One region of the Blautia caccae genome, then DNA from elsewhere that is predicted to be linked to it. Evidence: riboswitches for the same ligand, from Rfam matches in the RefSeq annotation. Region 1 holds a riboswitch; the other holds the start of a gene.

Region 1 (9,297 bases):
ATATTTTACCACGGACATCTGTGACGGCGAGGCCCAGGGCCACGATGGAATCAACTATTCCCTGGCATCCAGAGATATGATCGCCAATATGATCGAGATCCATGCCAACGCCACACCTTTTGACGGCGGCGTGTTCGTTGCAAGCTGTGACAAGGGAATGCCGGCGCACCTGATGGGCGTGGGAAGAGTGAACATTCCTTCCATTATTGTGACAGGCGGTGTTATGGACGCAGGTCCTGACCTTCTGACACTAGAACAGATTGGTAAGTATAATGCCATGTGCGAGCGCGGGGAGATCACGCAGGAGAAGCTGACCTTCTACAAGCAGAACGCATGTCCCTCCTGCGGTGCCTGCTCCTTCATGGGAACCGCATCCACCATGCAGATCATGGCAGAGGCACTTGGCCTGATGCTGCCGGGAAGTGCGCTTATGCCCGCTACTAGCAAGGACCTGCGTGTAGTGGCAAGGGAAGCGGGAAAACAGTCAGTATGGCTGGCAGAGCATGATCTGACACCGGACAAGATCGTGACCATGAAGTCCTTTGAGAATGCCATCATGGTGCACGCTGCAATCTCCGGCTCCACAAACTCCCTGCTCCACCTTCCGGCTATTGCAAGGGAATTCGGCATTGAGATCGACGGCGATACCTTTGACAGACTCCACAGAGGCGCACATTATCTGCTGAACATCCGTCCCGCAGGAGAGTGGCCGGCACAGTTCTTCTACTATGCAGGCGGCGTTCCGACCATTATGGAAGAAATCAAGGATATGCTGCATCTGGATGTGATGACAGTCACCGGTAAGACATTGGGCGAGAACCTGGAGGAACTGAAAAAGAACGGCTTCTATGATAAATGCGACAGCTACCTGGAAAAAGTGGGTCTGAAAAGGGAAGATGTGATTCGTCCTTTTGACAAACCTTTTGGAACAGACGGCAGTATTGCCATTCTCTACGGCAACCTGGCACCGGAAGGGGCTGTGGTAAAGCATACCGTAGTTCCGAAAGAAATGTTCGAGGCTACCCTGAAAGCACGTCCTTTTGACTGTGAGGAGGATGCCATCCACGCGGTGCTGACTCATGAGATCAAACCCGGTGACGCGGTGATCATCCGTTACGAGGGACCGAAAGGAAGCGGTATGCCGGAGATGTTCTATACCACAGAGGCCATTGCGTCTGACGCGGAGCTGGGCGCTTCCATTGCCCTTCTCACAGACGGAAGATTTTCAGGAGCATCCAAGGGTCCTGCAATCGGACATATCTCTCCGGAAGCGGCAGAGGGCGGTCCCATCGCTCTGGTTGAGGAGGGCGATCTGATCGAGGTGAATATTCCGGGCCGCGTGCTCCGCATAGTGGGAATCGCAGGTGAGAAGAAGACACAGGAAGAGATTGAGGCTGTTTTAAAGGAACGCAGAAGCAAATGGCAGCCAAAACCTGTAAAATATGAAAAGGGTGTCTTGAAAATCTTCTCAGAAAGGGCCGTCTCTCCTATGAAGGGCGGATACATGGAGTAAAGCAGATGCACGCACAGGATTTATTTGATATCAGCGGAAAAAAAGCCATTGTGACCGGCGGGACAAGAGGACTGGGTTACGGAATGGCGGAAGGCTATATGGAAGCAGGCTGTGAGGTAGCGATCGTGGGTACCTCTGACAGTGTGTTCCGGGTGGCTGAGGAATTTAAGAGCCGTGGATTTAAATGCCACGGAGTCAAGGGAAATCTGGGGGACAGGGAGGATATATACCGTGTTTTCCGGGAGTGCCTGGACAGTCTGGGCGGTGATGTGGATATTCTTCTCACTGCCCACGGAATCCAGAGACGCCACAGTGCGGAAGAGTTTCCGTTGGAGGAGTGGGATGAGGTCATCCGCGTGAACCTGACCAGCATTTTTATCCTCTGCCAGGAGGCAGCCAGGGTGATGCTGAAAAAGGGTTACGGCAAGATCATCAACATTGCCTCTATGAATTCCTTTTTCGGCGGCCAGACCATACCTGCATACGCGGCATCCAAGGGTGGTGTGGCACAGCTTACCAAGGAACTCACCAATGACTGGCTGGCAAGAGGAATCAATGTGAATGCCATTGCGCCGGGGTATATGGCGACGGAGATGAACAAGGCGCTTATGGATCCGGAAAATCCAAGATTTGCGTCTATTTCTGAGAGAATCCCGGCACACCGCTGGGGAACCGGGGATGATATGAAGGGCGCGGCTATTTTCCTGGCCTCCCATGCAAGTGATTACGTGAGTGGTGCGGTGATCCCGGTCGACGGCGGGTATCTGGTGAAATAAATCCATTACCCATTGACAAACCATAGAAAAAGCGTTATCGTATATAAGACAAGTGAATAGGTTATAATTTCTCTTATTCAGAGTGATGGAGATACATAGGATCTGTGAAGTCACGGCAACCCCTTGCAAAAGGAAGGTGCCAACCTGAGCGAAATAGTCGAACAATAAGAGGATTCATTTATGTAAGATATGGGTCCGCTTAAGCGGACCCTTTTTATTGCATACGGCGAGCAAGAGGAACATAACCGCAGGCGGCCGCGCTTCGGCGCAGGAATCAGCCGCAGGATAAATCAATCTTAAAAAAGGAGAACAACATGGAAAAAAGATTATTTACATCCGAATCAGTAACTGAAGGCCATCCGGATAAAATGTGCGATGCCATTTCTGACGCCATTCTGGATGCATTGATGGAAAAAGACCCCATGAGCCGTGTGGCCTGCGAGACCTGCACCACAACGGGTGTGGTTATGGTAATGGGCGAGATCACAACGAATGCCTATGTAGATATTCCGAAGATCGTAAGGGAGACCGTACGTGAGATTGGCTATACGAGAGCCAAATACGGCTTTGACGCGGATACCTGCGGTGTGATTACCACGATTGATGAGCAGTCAAAGGATATCGCCATGGGTGTGGACAAGGCTCTGGAGGCAAAGGAAAACAGCATGTCTGAGGAAGAGATCGACGCCATCGGCGCCGGTGATCAGGGTATGATGTACGGCTATGCCACAGATGAGACAGAGGAGTTCATGCCTTATCCCATCTCCCTGGCACATAAATTGTCACGCCAGCTGACAAAGGTTAGAAAGGATGGCACACTGACTTATTTGAGACCGGACGGCAAGACACAGGTGACGGTTGAGTACGATGAGAATGACCGCCCGATCCGCCTGGATGCAGTGGTACTCTCCACACAGCATGACCCGGATGTCACACAGGAGCAGATTCACGAGGATATTAAGAAATACGTGTTTGACCCCATCCTTCCGGCAGACATGGTGGACGCAGAGACAAAATTTTTCATCAACCCCACAGGACGTTTTGTTATCGGCGGACCTCACGGGGACAGCGGCCTGACAGGACGTAAGATCATTGTGGATACTTACGGCGGATACGCCCGTCACGGCGGCGGTGCTTTTTCCGGTAAAGACTGTACAAAGGTGGACCGCTCCGCAGCATATGCCGCCCGTTATGTGGCAAAGAATATGGTGGCAGCAGGTCTTGCAAGAAAATGTGAGATTCAGCTTTCCTATGCCATCGGCGTTGCGCATCCCACATCCATCCAGGTGGAAACATTCGGCACAGGTAAACTTTCAGACCAGAAGCTGACGGAGATCGTACGTGAAAACTTTGACTTAAGGCCGGCCGGAATCATTAAAATGCTGGATTTGAGACGTCCAATCTACAAACAGACCGCAGCTTACGGACATTTCGGAAGAAATGATCTGGATCTGCCCTGGGAGAGACTGGACAAGGCTGAAGACTTAAAGAAATATTTATAAGAAATTAAAAGGTTCCGCATTCTCTGCTTGAAGGAATGCGGAACCTTTTCTGCTATTGCTGCTGCTCACGGAAATTGAACAGGTCTCTGGGCTGTATGTCCAGTGCATCTGCAATATCAAACAGACTTTCCAGGGAAAGGGATGTTTTGATCCTGGGCGCTTCGATATTACTGATGTGTGTACGGCTCAGACCAACGGCATTTGCAAGCTGTAATTGTGTGAGCCCTTTCAGTTTTCGGTAATACGATATAGTCAGTCCCAGTTCCCGAAACTGGCGTTCTCTTTTCTCGTCCATTTCTGCCGTGTCTCCTTTTTTCTTTTAGTATATCCAAAAGGAAACTTGATAAAAACTAACTGATAATTGACATTTATATCGTAAAAATTGTCATGTGCATCTATTTTACCAATTTTAGCAGATATCTGGTGTGCAGACAACGGCATCTGCCCGGGTACACATCTGTTCCAGTGTAAAGACTTTCACAGTGTCCCCGAAGATGGTTTCCATGCCGGAGACAAAGTCGGATTTGGCAAACAGGCAGTACCAGATTGTACTGTGCGGGAACAGCCCGGCATGTTTTTGAAGACCCTGCAGGCCCTCCAGATCGATCCACTGGTCTGTCCAGAAACAGTCTCCCAGAAGCATGTTGCTGTCATCCGAGGCAGCGATGGGGACGTACTCGGTGCGTTTTCTGGTGGGATGCTGTCCCCACCAGCTTCCCGCGTGGTCATAGGGGAAAGGAGCCTCTCCCAGACAGGCGAGAAGATCCAGATACTGCCTGCAGATATCCTCAAAGGTCTCTTTGGAGTAGCTGTCCAGGGCAGGGAGTATTTCCTTTTCAAATACATCTCTTCCGCACCCGAGTTCAATGGCGCTGCGGTGAGGCGCGGCAAAGGTATACCAGAAGCGGAATACGCCGTCAGCGATGCGGTAAAGCGTCCTGCGGCTTCCCGCGTCTTCCGTGACGGGAATGATCTTATCCACCAGACCAAGCAGGTCCAGGGTATTCATAAGACTTCCCGCGGCGCTTGGGGTCAGTTCTGTCCGCTCGCAGATCTCGTGGAGCTTGCGCCTTTTTGCGCCGAGACACAGAAGGGCAGAGTGGGCCAGTTCCGGCTCGGACAGATGTACTTTTAAAAACTTGGTGGGACGTCGGTAAAAGGCACCTTCCTCCGTGAAAAATAACTGATACAGATTCTCCTGAAATGGCCTGCCATTGACAAAGTAGGCCAGATAGCCGGGCACGCCTCCCGTAATGCCGAATATACAGATTTGCTGTTCTATGGGCAGATGGCGGAAGAGCTGCCGCGTCTCAAAGAAAGTAAAGGGCTTTAAGAGCAGTGGATTGGCAGCCTGGGTGCTTTCTTTTTCGTACAGGGAAGCAGGTTTACATAAAATTACAAAAAGTTTGGAAGTTTTCCACTCTTTTGTCATATAAGACTGGATCAATGTGGATAGTCTGCGGTTTTTATTGATGAGATGTGGAAAATCGTCAATAATAAAGAGCAGAGGTTCCTCTTTGGCGGATCTTCCTATGGTGCGGAACAGTTCCGCGAATCTTTTGGCAGCTTTCAGTTTTTCCAGAGCACCAAGCACACGGATAGCCTCTTCCTTCAGGGCCAGGAAGTTTTCACGGTCCGTAGTCTCCAGGGGTTTGAAATACAGGGTGCGTTTTCCGGCTGAAAATTGTCTGAGAAGAGTGGTCTTTCCCATACCGGCGTCACAGTAGAGGGAGGCGGACTGAAAGCAGTTCTGCCCGTACAGTTCATTTAATTTTGCGAGATGGTTATCTTTATCTAAAAACATAGTTTCTCCTCGGTGGGTCCTGCGGTCTGGCCGCTTTTCCTGTTGATTATATTTTAGAAGGTGTTTCAGGTAAAGTCAAAGGATTTTGCAGGGTTTTTTATAGAAAGTTTAGATTTGATTCACTTTTGTTTAGAAGAAAATGCAGCAAATTATGCTATAATATTTACCAGAAGACATTATGCCCGTTTTAGAGCGTGTTTGAAAATTGCTTTCGGCAAGCTGTGCGCCACAGTTTGTCGGAATGAATTTTCAAACACGCTCTAGGGCAGAGGACAGAAAGGTGCCGGAACATGAAATTAAAGACAAGGATTATCGTTTCTTTTTTCATCATCATACTGGAGCCTCTGCTGTTTACCGGTGTGGCGTTCTGGGGTTTCAGCCAGTATCAGCTCAAGGCCATAGAAAAGCAGTATGGAATTGAGAATGCCACATATGAAAGCCTGACCAACACGGCAGAGGTGATCAACAGCATGACGAGCGGCGCTATCGGCCGGTTGTCGGAGGCAGCCAAGGAATCTCCCAAAGATTTGGAAAATATCGAATATCTGGATTCCATTAACAAGGAATTGGAGCAGGTACACTCCTATCTTATTGTGCGGGAAGATGATAAAATAAGATATATAGGATGTGATCCCTACCCGTCGGAGCTTATCAGCAGGCTGCCGGATTACAAGGATGACAGCGGTGACAGCAGCGATGGTTTTTATCTGGGAGGCAAGATAAAGGCGCTGGTTAAGCAAATTGACTTTGAGACCAGCGAGCACGGAAAAGGCAGTCTTTTTGTGGTTTCCAGTGTGTTTAAAACGCTGCCGCAGATAGAGGAGCTGATTCGGAATATGCTGGCAGCCGTGGTGATCATCCTCACGGTTACGGCCCTGGGGCTTACCTGGTGGATTTACAGGGGCGTTATCTCACCCCTTGATAAGCTGCGGACAGCGACCCAGAAGATCAAGGAAGGGAACCTGGACTTCTCTATTGCCAGCGAGGGTGTGAATGAGATATCTGATCTGTGCCAGGATTTTGAGGCCATGAGGCAGAGACTGAAGGAGAACGCTGAGGAGAAGCTGGAGTTTGACAAGGATAATAAGGAACTGATCAGCAATATTTCCCATGATTTGAAGACACCGATCACTGCCATCAAGGGATATGTGGAAGGAATCATGGATGGCGTGGCAAATACACCGGAAAAGATGGACAGATATATCCATACAATCTATAATAAAGCTAATGACATGGACAGACTGATCAATGAACTGACGTTCTACTCCAAAATGGATACCAACAGGATACCCTACACCTTCAATAAGATTTCTGTGACGGAATTTTTTGATGATTGTGCAGAGGAGCTGGATTCTGAGCTGGAATCCAAGTCCGTACAGTTCCAGTATTCCAATTATGTGGGACCTGAGGTGCTTGTCATTGCCGATGCGGAGCAGATTAAAAGGGTTATAAACAATATTGTGAGCAACTCCCTCAAATACATGGGCAGCAGCAGAGAGCGGAGGATCAACCTGCGGGTGAAGGACGTAGGGGATTTTGTCCAGGTGGAGATTGAGGACAACGGAAAAGGAATCGCAGCGAAAGACCTGCCCAATATTTTTGACAGGTTTTACCGTACGGATGCTTCCAGAAATTCTTCTAAGGGAGGAAGCGGCATTGGCCTCTCAATAGTCAAGAAGATCATGGAGGATCACGGAGGCAAGGTCTGGGCAACGAGCAAGGAGAATATCGGAACGGTTATGTACTTCGTTCTTAGAAAATACCAGGAGGTACCGATGAATGAGTAAGATATTAATTATTGAAGACGAGGAGGCAATTGCCGACCTTGAAAAGGATTACCTGGAGCTGAGCGGCTTTGAGGTGGAGATTGAGCACCGCGGTGACGTGGGGCTTAAGAAGGCGCTGGAGGGAAATTATGATCTGTTCATTCTGGACCTGATGCTTCCGGAAGTGGACGGATTTGAGATCTGCCGTGAGATCAGGAATGTAAAGAACAATCCGGTGATCATGGTCTCCGCCAAAAAGGACGATATTGATAAGATCCGCGGTCTGGGTCTGGGAGCGGATGACTATATGACAAAACCGTTCAGTCCCAGTGAGCTGGTTGCCAGAGTGAAAGCACATCTGGCCAGATATGAGAGACTGATCGGTACAGGTGTGCAGGAGAATGACATTATTGAGATCCGCGGCCTGAAGATTGACAAGACGGCAAGGCGTGTGTGGATCAACGGTGAGGAGAAGAATTTTACAACCAAGGAGTTTGATCTGCTTACCTTTCTGGCACAGAATCCCAACCGGGTATTTACCAAGGATGAGCTGTTCAAGGAAATCTGGGCCATGGAGTCCATCGGTGATATTGCCACAGTGACAGTGCATATTAAGAAGATTCGTGAAAAGATTGAATTTAATACGGCGAAACCGCAGTATATTGAGACCATATGGGGTGTTGGATACCGGTTTAAGGTGTGAGAGGATTTGAGGATAGCAGTTGTGAGTTTTATGCACTGCTATCCTTTTTTACTGCCTGTTGAAAGGAACCTTTCTCTGTGATATACTGAATACACTTATGATTTATCAGTTCATAAGTTCTGCTTTTCGGCCGAGAGGCTGTCAAATGGGGAGTTCCCCCGAATTTACCAAATCAAAATAAAATAAGGGCCGTTTTTCAGGGGAAGGTCTTGAATAATCTATAGGTTTTTTCTATACTATAAAATATAGAAGCAAGTCTTCCTTAGGTCATATGGCCTGTAAAAGGAGGGCATTTATGGCAGCAAAAGAGAACCAGAAGTACAAAAACAGTGTATTTGTGGATTTGTTTTTCAAGGATGAATCTGCGGAGAAAAATGAGATTTCACTTTACAATGCACTGCATGACGAACCCCTTCCGGAGGGGACGAAAGTCCGGAAGATCAGAGTGGATGATGTGCTTTATATGAATTTCTGCAATGACGTATCCTTTGGTATTGAGGATAAGGTAATGGTGTTTGGCGAACACCAGTCAACGATCAATGAGAACATGCCGCTGCGGGAACTGCTGTATATAGGAAGGGCCTTAGAACAGATTGTTCCGGTGCGTGACCGGTACAGAAAAAAGACGGTAAAGATTCCGACCCCTGAGTTTTATACCTTTTATAATGGGAAGGACCCCTGGGCAAAGGAGAAGATGCTGTACCTCTCGGATGCATATGTGCAGAAGGAGGATACCCATTCCCCCATGCTGGAACTCTGTGTGAAGGTCATCAATATCAATCCGGAGCAGGGCCATGAGATCCTTGACAGGTGCAGCATACTGAGGGAGTACAGCGAATTTGTAGAGATTCTAAGAAAACACCAGCAGACAGGCAGCTCTGATGCATACAAAAATGCCGTAGAGGAATGTATGAAGGCAGGAATACTGACCGATTATCTGAAAAAGAAAGGCAGTGAGGTGGTAAATATGCTGATAGCAGAGTACGATTATGATTTGGATGTGGAAGTACAGCGTGAAGAAGCTTATGCGGCTGGAAGACAGGAGACGCTGAAGGAATTAGTAAAGAGAAAGCTGGAAAAAGGAAAATCCATAGATGTAATTGCGGAAGAACTGGAGGAAACCACGGAGGAAATCGCCAGGATCATCAAGAGTATGCAGGAGGCATGAGATATGGCCCCCGAGACATTTCTATAAAAGAAACCATTTCTTCCCCTGCGTGATCACTGCAGGGG
Region 2 (9,297 bases), on a different contig from region 1:
TTCGATGCTCTTATTCGATCTCCAATCAAATATCCTACATGGGATTTCATCTAACTCCGGTTCTGGCTTTTCTTCCGTATTTTCAATTTCCAATAAATCAAATATTGAAATCTGCTTATAAACAGTTTCTGCTAAACTGAAAGGCGCTGTCATAGTAATACCATTCATCTGCCAGATATTCCAGGCAACTATGTTTGCGACTTTCTTTATCTGCAACAACGATGGATCTTTTTTCATTCGCTCTTGATAATATTCTATAAATGTATATAACAAATTTTCTCTTGCCAAAAGAACATTATCACCCTGGAAATCATATCCATAGCAGCTCTGAAATGCTCTGATTGTCCATTCATACCACTCATCATCATTCTCTGCATTTTCATTTACAATACGAAGTTTTCGATCCAAAAGACCTATTCTTTCGCTAATAGGAATTTCTTGCCCAGAAACAGTATCGTAACGACTTACCAGATATGGAGCTTCTCCACAGGCTACTTCCATTCTTCTAGCATCAATATAATCCTTCCAAACTTTATTTTTAGGAAATTTTACAGGCTCTTTTTTACTACACCACGTTTTATCCTCAGCATGATTAAAAACATCCTGATAACCAAACCAAGTTGCATCAATAAGATTATTCTGTTCGTTACAAACCCATGACGGTGTAAATACTTCAGCCTTATCTCTGGTACGCTTAATTTTTTCCCCTTCAGTTTTCAAAATCCTTGGCTGAATTACACAAGAAAATGAACCAGTAATCAAATCCGGAACCATTTCCTGATCAGTATGATACTCTGCTCCGTAGGATATATAATTATCACTTCCCCAACGAATAAATTTCTTTGTCGTCTTATCAGAAAGAAGGATTTTTAAAAGGTCTGGGCTGATATCCTTAATGTTTTGTTCTCTAATATCAATCTCCATTGACACCATCCTTATACTCTTTAATTAACCGATCCACAGTCGGTCTGCTTACATTTAATTTCTTTGCTATCCCAGATTTTGATATCTCTCTATTCATGTACGCATCATAATAGTTTCCGAAATCTTTAATTTCAATACGTTTTCTTCCCTTATAAACACCTTTCTTCTTGGCAATGGCAATACCTTCTGCCTGGCGTTCAAGAAGATTCTGATGTTCAAATTCATTGATATCTGCAATCATAGCCACCATAAGTTTTCCGTTAGGAGTAGAAGTATCAAGATTTTCCTTCATGCTTATCAAATGAACATTTTTTTCATTTAATTTCTCAACAATAAATAATAAATCTTTCGTAGATCGAGCCAAACTTGAGAAATTAAAAACATAAACCGTATCTCCTTCTCTTACCCACTCCAACATATCCCGTAGCTGTTTTCTATCCGTCTTATTTTTTTCATATACCTTATCAGAAAACCATTTATCAATGTGATATTTTTGTAATGCTTCTGTCTGCCGATCTGCATTTTGATCAACAGATGTAGCTCTTACATATGCTATATTGGCCATACAATCACCCTCACACAAATTGCAGAATAACTATAACTTATGTTGCAATCTGTAAAATATTATATCATAATGACCCTATGTTTACAATCCGAGGACACTTTCTAATTCACGTTTAACGCTTAATAACACGTACCCTATTTTACAGAATCATCTTGTGTTACTGAATAATAAAATCACTAAATCCCAAAACATACTTCTCATAATCCACCCTAATCAGCTCCGACTTTCCAACTGTTTTCGCTGACTTGTATGCTATATGACCAATAAATCCAACATAATTCAACGACCAATCCCGATTTACTACATATAAATCACTAATCGTCTTACTTGTTGGTTTTTCACCATCACCAAAAGAAAAACCCTCTGCCTCAGCATCTAAAAGAAACTTCTTGGCAACAGTTTCATTTCTTAAATACACATACACTCGTCCATCCATTTTACTTAATTCTGTAATCGTATTCATTCTTTGCCTCCAAAATATAGATTTAACCTAAAAAGAGGCAAAAAATAACACCCATCGATACCGAGGGTGATACAAAAAATCGAATATAATCCCCATCGGTCAAGCATTAGCACCTTACCTTTCAAAGCAGGTTGCTGTGCGGTCAACGAGCTTGTCTCTCACGCACTCTCTATAGGTTTGTTTAATTCTAACCCAATAAATGAGACAAGTCAATTATTTTTTATCAAGCAGTTACGTTAAATTACTTTCAATAACTAATTAACCATAAATAAAGAGATTATATTTCAATAAAAAAAGAGACTACCCAACCAATGGTAATCTCTCTCATATTTATGTGACAAGGTTTCTTTATATTCTACATGCTCATGCAAGCTCAACCCCTTTCGCTTTGCTATCTTTTCCCTGCTGTTTTGCAATAATCTCCTTATTGATTTTCAATCGCTCATGAATGGATTTCTTTTTCTTCATTGTTTTTTTGTTTTCTAAAAGGGAGCCCTGTTTTAGGGCTCCCTTATCGGACATTGCTCTTTCAGGTGACTTCTTTTCTCCAGTTACAGATGCTTTAACTGCTCCTTCTACTTTTTCTAATGTCTTCTCTTCCAGACTGCAAAAACTCTGCAAATACGGCAGCACATGCTCCTGCATATCTGTAAGATCCGCCATATATGCCTGAAAGGATTCTTCACCCTTTGCTTTCTGGTAATTCAGCCAGCTTTCATCATGTAGCTTCATTTCATTCTGGTTCTTCAACTGGCTCACAATACCGCCGTTTCCATCTCCGATATTAATTTTTCCTTTTAATTCCTGCATCTGGTCACGATCCGGATAGTAAATTGTAAAGTACATCTGTACAGTTTTCTCCGGCATTCCAGTTTTTGGATCTGCTTGTGAAGCCAGTTCTGTATCCATTTTGGTTGTTATTTCATCCAGTCTTCCCAGTTTCTGATAACCGGAAATGTCCATTTCCTTATCCTCACAGAAATTGATGCGGACAACCGGTACTGCTGTCTCCGGTATCTCAGGCTGATAGGCTTTCAATTTCTCCAGAAGTTCTTCTGCCCGTGGAGATTCTTCGCATTCCTCATCTATAATATCTTTCAAGAACGGAATGTACTTATGGGCATAACCACATCTTAATTCCAATGCGACAGTTTCCACCATATCTTCCTTCGGGCTAAAGTTATCATGATAATCATAATGGTCAAAGTCTTCCGCTAATTGATCCAGTGCCGCCGCCAGTTCATCCGCAGTCATTTTCTCCGGATAATAATGGACATTCAATTCTTTCGGGGGATAATATCGAAAATTCGGAAACGCCTCTACAATCTTTTCCAGTGCTTCATGTACCATTGGAAGTGCTGCCAGAAATGCCACATCATCCAGGTTGTCTCCCCGGATAGATTTCCTGCTGACCAGAGATACCTCCGCCTCATCATAAAAAGTATCATTCGGGTCACGGTAGATAATTCCCATGCCGTTTCCATAATAACTTAATGTTGGGTCATCAATGATTTCCCGGTATTTTGCAACTATTTCATCCAAATTAGTACTCTTATATATTTTCCCAAGGCTATGGTATTCATCACATTCTGCAGCATAGTATTCCAGATAAGGCTCTTTCTTCGGAGGCATATTGTTCAGGACATTATCGATCATATTGTAATTTGCCTCCTCCAGCTCTTCTACTTTCGCCAATGGCTTGTACTCCCCTCTGGCTTTCATCTGCTCCGTTTTTTCATCCAGATACCGTTCAGATTTTTCAAGAAAATCTTCTAACGTACCAGTCTTATCCGGTCTGATCGGTTTCATATCCACTTTCATATTACCAGTCTTATACCCAGCTTCATTCAATACGGAAAACAACTCATCCTCACGGACAGTTCCCTCATAAGCAATTACCACATCCACATCAGAATCCTCATGATATAACCCATCCCTTGTTCGGCTTCCATACACACGCACAGCCTGTATCTTGGCATCCAGGTCATTTTCAATAATCTCTGCCTGTGCAATCGCCCATACGTTCTCTTCGATTTCTGACCGGCTCATTCCATTTAATCCGGCTTCCGCTTCCGTATGATCAGAAATGACCGGCACACGATTTCTCTGGCTTCTTGCTTCCTGAAGAATCTCTTTCTCTACTTCTTCCGCTTTTTCCTGAAGTTCATCATAATCTACCGGTATCCGTTCTAACTGCTCCAGCCCTTCATCTTCTAAAATATTCTGAATAGCCTGTCTCATAGAAATATCCGGATCATCCAAAATGCCTCCGTCCATGAGTTTATACTCCTTATCATAAAAGGAATAATCATATCCTTCCGTTGCCACCTGAATCGAAAAGTATTGATCCCCGATTCGGTAAGCCACTTCCTCCTGGTTCAGTTCCGGCTCCAATTGCAGGAAATCCGGCAATTCACGGAAGCTGATACTGTCTACAAAATATGCTTTTACATTTCCATTTTCATTGAGGACTACAATATCACTTACCGATAAGGAATGCCCGGTATAATCCGCCGGATGGGCAATATTGAATTTCTCATACAGAGAATCCAACGTATCGCCATAAAGCATTTTATCGGAATAGATTAGCTCATAGTCCTCTTTTTTCACCTGATACCCATGCCTTTCAATGAAATTCAGATCCATAAATTCATATTCTCTGCCGGGGCTGCCCTCAACGATCTGGTATATTCCATACCTGTTTTCTGTCCCCAGAAGAAGTTTTGCCTCTTTCAGCGACTTTATCTGTGGATACTCCTGCATCCATTTTTCCAACGTCCTGATCCGTTCCACATCCTCTCTCTCCATCTGATAATGCTCCGGTCCTCTTTCAATCTCCATCCGTTCCCGCACCGCAATCGGTCTTGGATAGGTGGTAATCAGAAATACTGTCTCCCCCGCATTGAACATTCTTAATGCTTCGTCTCTATCAAGATCTATCATTAGAGGCTGATACAATCCAGCTTCCTCAAAATCTATTTCATCCTCCTGCTCCTGCATACGCTGCCATGCCTCTTTTTCAATTCCATAGAGACCTTCATGTTCCAGTATCATCTCTCTGCTGGCATAGTCCCCATGGGAGCCATCTGACTGCAAGCAGTACACCTTTTCCCCGACACGATGAAGCTCCAGTGCCATCTCCTGACGAAGAGGAAACATATCATCTGCGGTATAGCCATATCTCTTTAGTTCTGCCATACCAACGGAACGATCCGGGAATCCGTCAATTTCTTCTCTGGCATCCCACAAGATTTCATTCACCTTCTCTTCATCCGAGGAACGGACAGCGTCTGCAAGGTCTCTGACCATTTTCCTGATATCATAATCATCCCCCGTCATAGCCGCATATTCCAGAACCAGCTCTTTCTGTTCCTCTGAAAATAAAATGTTTATCCGCTGTTCTGCACGTTCCATCTGTCTCTTGGCATAATCCCGGACTTCTTTTTCTGCCATTGTCATATTCCTGTTCATTGCCATATTCATTTTCCTCCCTATCGTCCAATTCTTCTGGCAAGTACAATCAGCCTGCCGTTTGTGCTGGAATATTCACAGGTAGATAAAGAAAGCAGCTCATCCTCCTCCCTGACGGTAACACCCGTCGGATAAAGCTGATAAGCTGCCATCTGCTGTAAATAATCCATCTGCTGTTTTCGTGTTTCTTTGTGTAAATAATCATAATAACCGCCGCTTTGTTCCACATTCGTCACATACACAGCAGCCACTTCATACTGGTATTTCTGGTTTTCCAGATATAGCGTGATCTCTTTATGCTCATGATAAAACGCTTCTTCTTTATACCCATTTAATTGCTTGAACATGCTGCCATCTTTCATTTGGTGACCATAAATAATCAGATGCTCCTGCCTGGCATCTATATCATTCCGGTTGTCCAACATCAGAGTTCCACAGATGGCATAGTTCTTTTGAAAATCATGGTAGAGATAAAATTCATTATCTTTTCCCTGCACAACCGGGTAACTGATATCGGTACCAGCAATCTTCAACCACCCGATACAGTCTGCATTTTCATCCAGCAATGCCTGATAATCAAAATCATCTATTGCTGTCATTGGGTTATCCACATTGGATTCTGTATCATCATCCTCTGTATCCTTTTCCGGAAACGCTATCTCTTCCACCTGCCGGTAGTTCTGTCTGTTATCATAAGAATCCTGCCAGTAATCCAAGAGACATTTTCCACATATCACCGAAACAACCAGAAACACCATCAATAATACTTTTTCTGTTTTCTTCACACAGTTCCTCCTTCCGGGCATGAAAAAACCGGCAGGTATTTCACTGCCGGCTTTTGCCTATTCATGTTTTCTATTTATTTATCTTTACCGATGTTTTTTAATGCTTGCTGATAAATTCCCAACAAGCCATAATAATTCAATAAATCAGGATACTGATTTGCCGGATGATAATAATCCAATACAATTACATCGTGATCATTTAACTGTGTACTATAAAACCAATTCTCATTTGGACTATCATAATCTTTAATTTCTGTACCCATAATTATATTGAGTGAACTAATTGTATATCCACATACTATAACCGTTGGATCAATAATTTCCAACTCCTTCTTTAATTCCTCAGAGTCGTATTCTGCATACTGATTAATTTCTTCCATGGAAGAATTCGCTTTTCCACCACTTTTTTTCACATTCACAACAGCAATGTGCTTCAAGATATCATTTCCGTAGTGAATATCAGACATTCCTGAAAAAAATGCCGGAATATCATCTTGACTTGTATTCAAAAGCCCTTGTGTCCACTGACATATTCTTTTAAACAAATGGCTCATTTTCTTTTCCTTAAGCAATAAATGATCTTTTACTAAATCCCAATCACTATCACCATTTTTTGTATATGCTTCCTTTAACAAGAACAAGATTCTTACATTTTGTGAATACCATAATTCTGGAAATACAACACCATCTGAAATAAATATATTATTCCTATGGTTGATAATTATTTTCTCACCTTCTCCACTCTTAGTAGGAACAAACCGTATTGCAGGTTCCTTGAGTTTCCAATGTGAATACAGCTGTTCCATATCCAATTTATATCTTTCTTTATCACTCATTTTTTCCCTCTGATTCATAAAAATCTGTTTCAAACAAAGTTTTCCTGATTATGACTAAAGAAAAATTCTTTCTCCATCCTTTACGATCATAACATTTTGACAAGAACAGAGTTCCCGCAAAAGCTCGGGTTTTTCCGTATGGATGGGAACAATAGTTTCTGGCTTTGTTTTCTCAATCACAGTCAGAATATCTTTACAGGAAGCATGACCGCTTGTGTGTAATGGCTGCCAGTTATGAAATGTTTCCAACAACTCTGGAATACTACTTCCGGGTTTTGTGCGATAGCCATCCCACATAGAATATAGAATGATGCTCTGTTTGCCATCAAAATGCTGCATGATTTCCCGAAAATATCGGTTATCACGAACAACCATTAAAAAGCCTCTTTCCTTCAAACCTGCCAGAAGATTTTCCCCATATGTTGTAATCTTTATATTTCTGAACAATTCTGAATATTTTCCCCAATGTTTTTCTACAAGATCAAGCATTTTTTTCTGATATTCATCACAGACAAAATATTTTCCATATGGAACCGTCTTTGACAATGCACATATTCTTTCCAGATTTGTCGAGGAACAAAGTACAAAAACATACTTGTATTGTTCCATGTATTCCCTCACCTTGTGCTGCAGTTCCTGCTCAGTCATCATTTCCTGCTCTGTTCTTGATAAGGTAGTTCCTTCTGTGATTAGCATGTCAATTTTCCCAATTCTGATATCTAATAATTTCAGAACACCTTTCCCCCTGAATCCATGGAACCGGAAATCTCCTGTATGAAGAATACGCTTATGCTCCGCTTCTATCAGAAACATATAGCTATCACAGGCAGAATGATCGATTGAATAAGGTGTAACTGCTATATCTCTGATCTGAATCTTAACACCCGGGAGAAATGTATGGGCTTTCTCAATCCGTTTTATCAATCCATCGTTATTTCCTGCCGTTGCAAGCATAATATCCTTAGCAAGACATCCCATATAAATCGGAATATCTTCTCGGACATTCACAAGCTGCCCTATATGATCACCATGATAATGCGTAATAAAAACAGCATCACACATACCTTCCGAGTCTGTGATTCCTGGAATAGATAACTGCTGAGGTACATAATTGTCTTCCTGGCTCAATTCATCCCCTATGTCAATCAAAATCCTGGAAGATTCTGTTTTTATCTCTGTTGCCACCCCACCAATCTGATGGGTTCCCCGATAAATTATAATCTGCATATTCTAAATTCATTTTCTCCTGTTATTTCAAAACGAAAAACTGTAATATCAGCTTTTTTAATCAGTTCACTGGTTTCAAGTTCTTTTTCATCATATTCTCTCTGTTGTGAGGTAACGCTCCCATCGTCACAATTCTTTTCAAAAAATGCAATGGCTTTTTTGTAAACCCCTTCCTTGTAACCATCAGTATAAGTCATAATCTCTGCAATCATACGAAGCAAGGTTTCCTTATTATTCTTATATGGTTTTACCTCCGTTGCATAGTAATCTGCACCATCACTGATGACCAAATCAATTTCCCCTATTCCATCGCCATAATAAAATGCCGGAACTTCGTAATCAATAATTTGATAATCACCTATTACCTTAAATCGATCCCGATATCCACATGCTTCACATTCAGTCCCATGATTACTGTTTTTGTAATACATACATCTGCACAATCGTTTTTCAGTAAAACTATCTCCACTCAGTTTTGAACAATAATCATGCATTCCCTTTTTGTAATTACCATGATTAGAATATTCATCAATATCAGTTGAACCAAACAAAAGCTTATGAACTGCATTACTTCCGGTATCAATTGCAGTAATTAGTTCCCTTGCCATTTCCTTACGACTTGATTTAGTTATCCGATCCTTAAATAAGCTTATATTTTTCTTTGTAGCCATTCTTTATCTCCTACCCTTCAAACAAAATAGAATAATTTCCTGGTAAAAACCATCCCTTTTTTGTATTATCATATTCAATGCCTTCTCCTGCAACCTGGAGTGTTGAAATATATCTTTGTACTGTTCTTGTAGATACCTCCAATCTTTCAGCAATTTCCTGTGTTTTTATTCCTGGTCTTGCCTTAACAAGAGAAATAATCTTAATGCAGTCTGCCATTTTTCTGCTGAAATCTTTCGCTTTCCTGGATTTACGATATGCTGTCAATAACTGATACTTCAATTCAACAGATAACTCATCAAAACAGCTATATGTTCTGATTACTTTCTGTAATTGTTTAGGAGGTTCAGGCACTCC

The links. Region 1 has a riboswitch for S-adenosylmethionine ahead of metK (methionine adenosyltransferase). Riboswitches for the same ligand answer to the same signal wherever they lie in the genome.
Region 2: it holds a riboswitch for S-adenosylmethionine, as region 1 does, so the genes downstream of both, WMO65_RS11395 (hypothetical protein) here and metK (methionine adenosyltransferase) in region 1, are expected to answer to the same signal.

The regions. Positions count from the first base shown of each region.
Region 1 covers NZ_JBBMFP010000007.1:153,307-162,603, forward strand. The annotation lists gene ilvD (dihydroxy-acid dehydratase) at 1-1,513, shown strand, start outside; gene WMO65_RS09725 (SDR family NAD(P)-dependent oxidoreductase) at 1,519-2,289, shown strand; SAM riboswitch class I at 2,360-2,460, shown strand; gene metK (methionine adenosyltransferase) at 2,604-3,791, shown strand; gene WMO65_RS09735 (helix-turn-helix transcriptional regulator) at 3,844-4,086, opposite strand; gene WMO65_RS09740 (ATP-binding protein) at 4,201-5,595, opposite strand; gene WMO65_RS26540 (DUF6783 domain-containing protein) at 5,725-5,838, opposite strand; gene WMO65_RS09745 (sensor histidine kinase) at 5,886-7,382, shown strand; gene WMO65_RS09750 (response regulator transcription factor) at 7,375-8,064, shown strand; gene WMO65_RS09755 (hypothetical protein) at 8,360-9,232, shown strand.
Region 2 covers NZ_JBBMFP010000009.1:27,850-37,146, forward strand. The annotation lists gene WMO65_RS11385 (restriction endonuclease subunit M) at 1-924, opposite strand, end outside; gene WMO65_RS11390 (recombinase family protein) at 914-1,489, opposite strand; gene WMO65_RS11395 (hypothetical protein) at 1,647-1,952, opposite strand; SAM riboswitch class I at 2,042-2,130, opposite strand; gene WMO65_RS11400 (LPD16 domain-containing protein) at 2,316-5,429, opposite strand; gene srtB (class B sortase) at 5,444-6,208, opposite strand; gene WMO65_RS11410 (hypothetical protein) at 6,283-7,044, opposite strand; gene WMO65_RS11415 (MBL fold metallo-hydrolase) at 7,099-8,271, opposite strand; gene WMO65_RS11420 (hypothetical protein) at 8,259-8,942, opposite strand; gene WMO65_RS11425 (HTH domain-containing protein) at 8,953-9,297, opposite strand, start outside.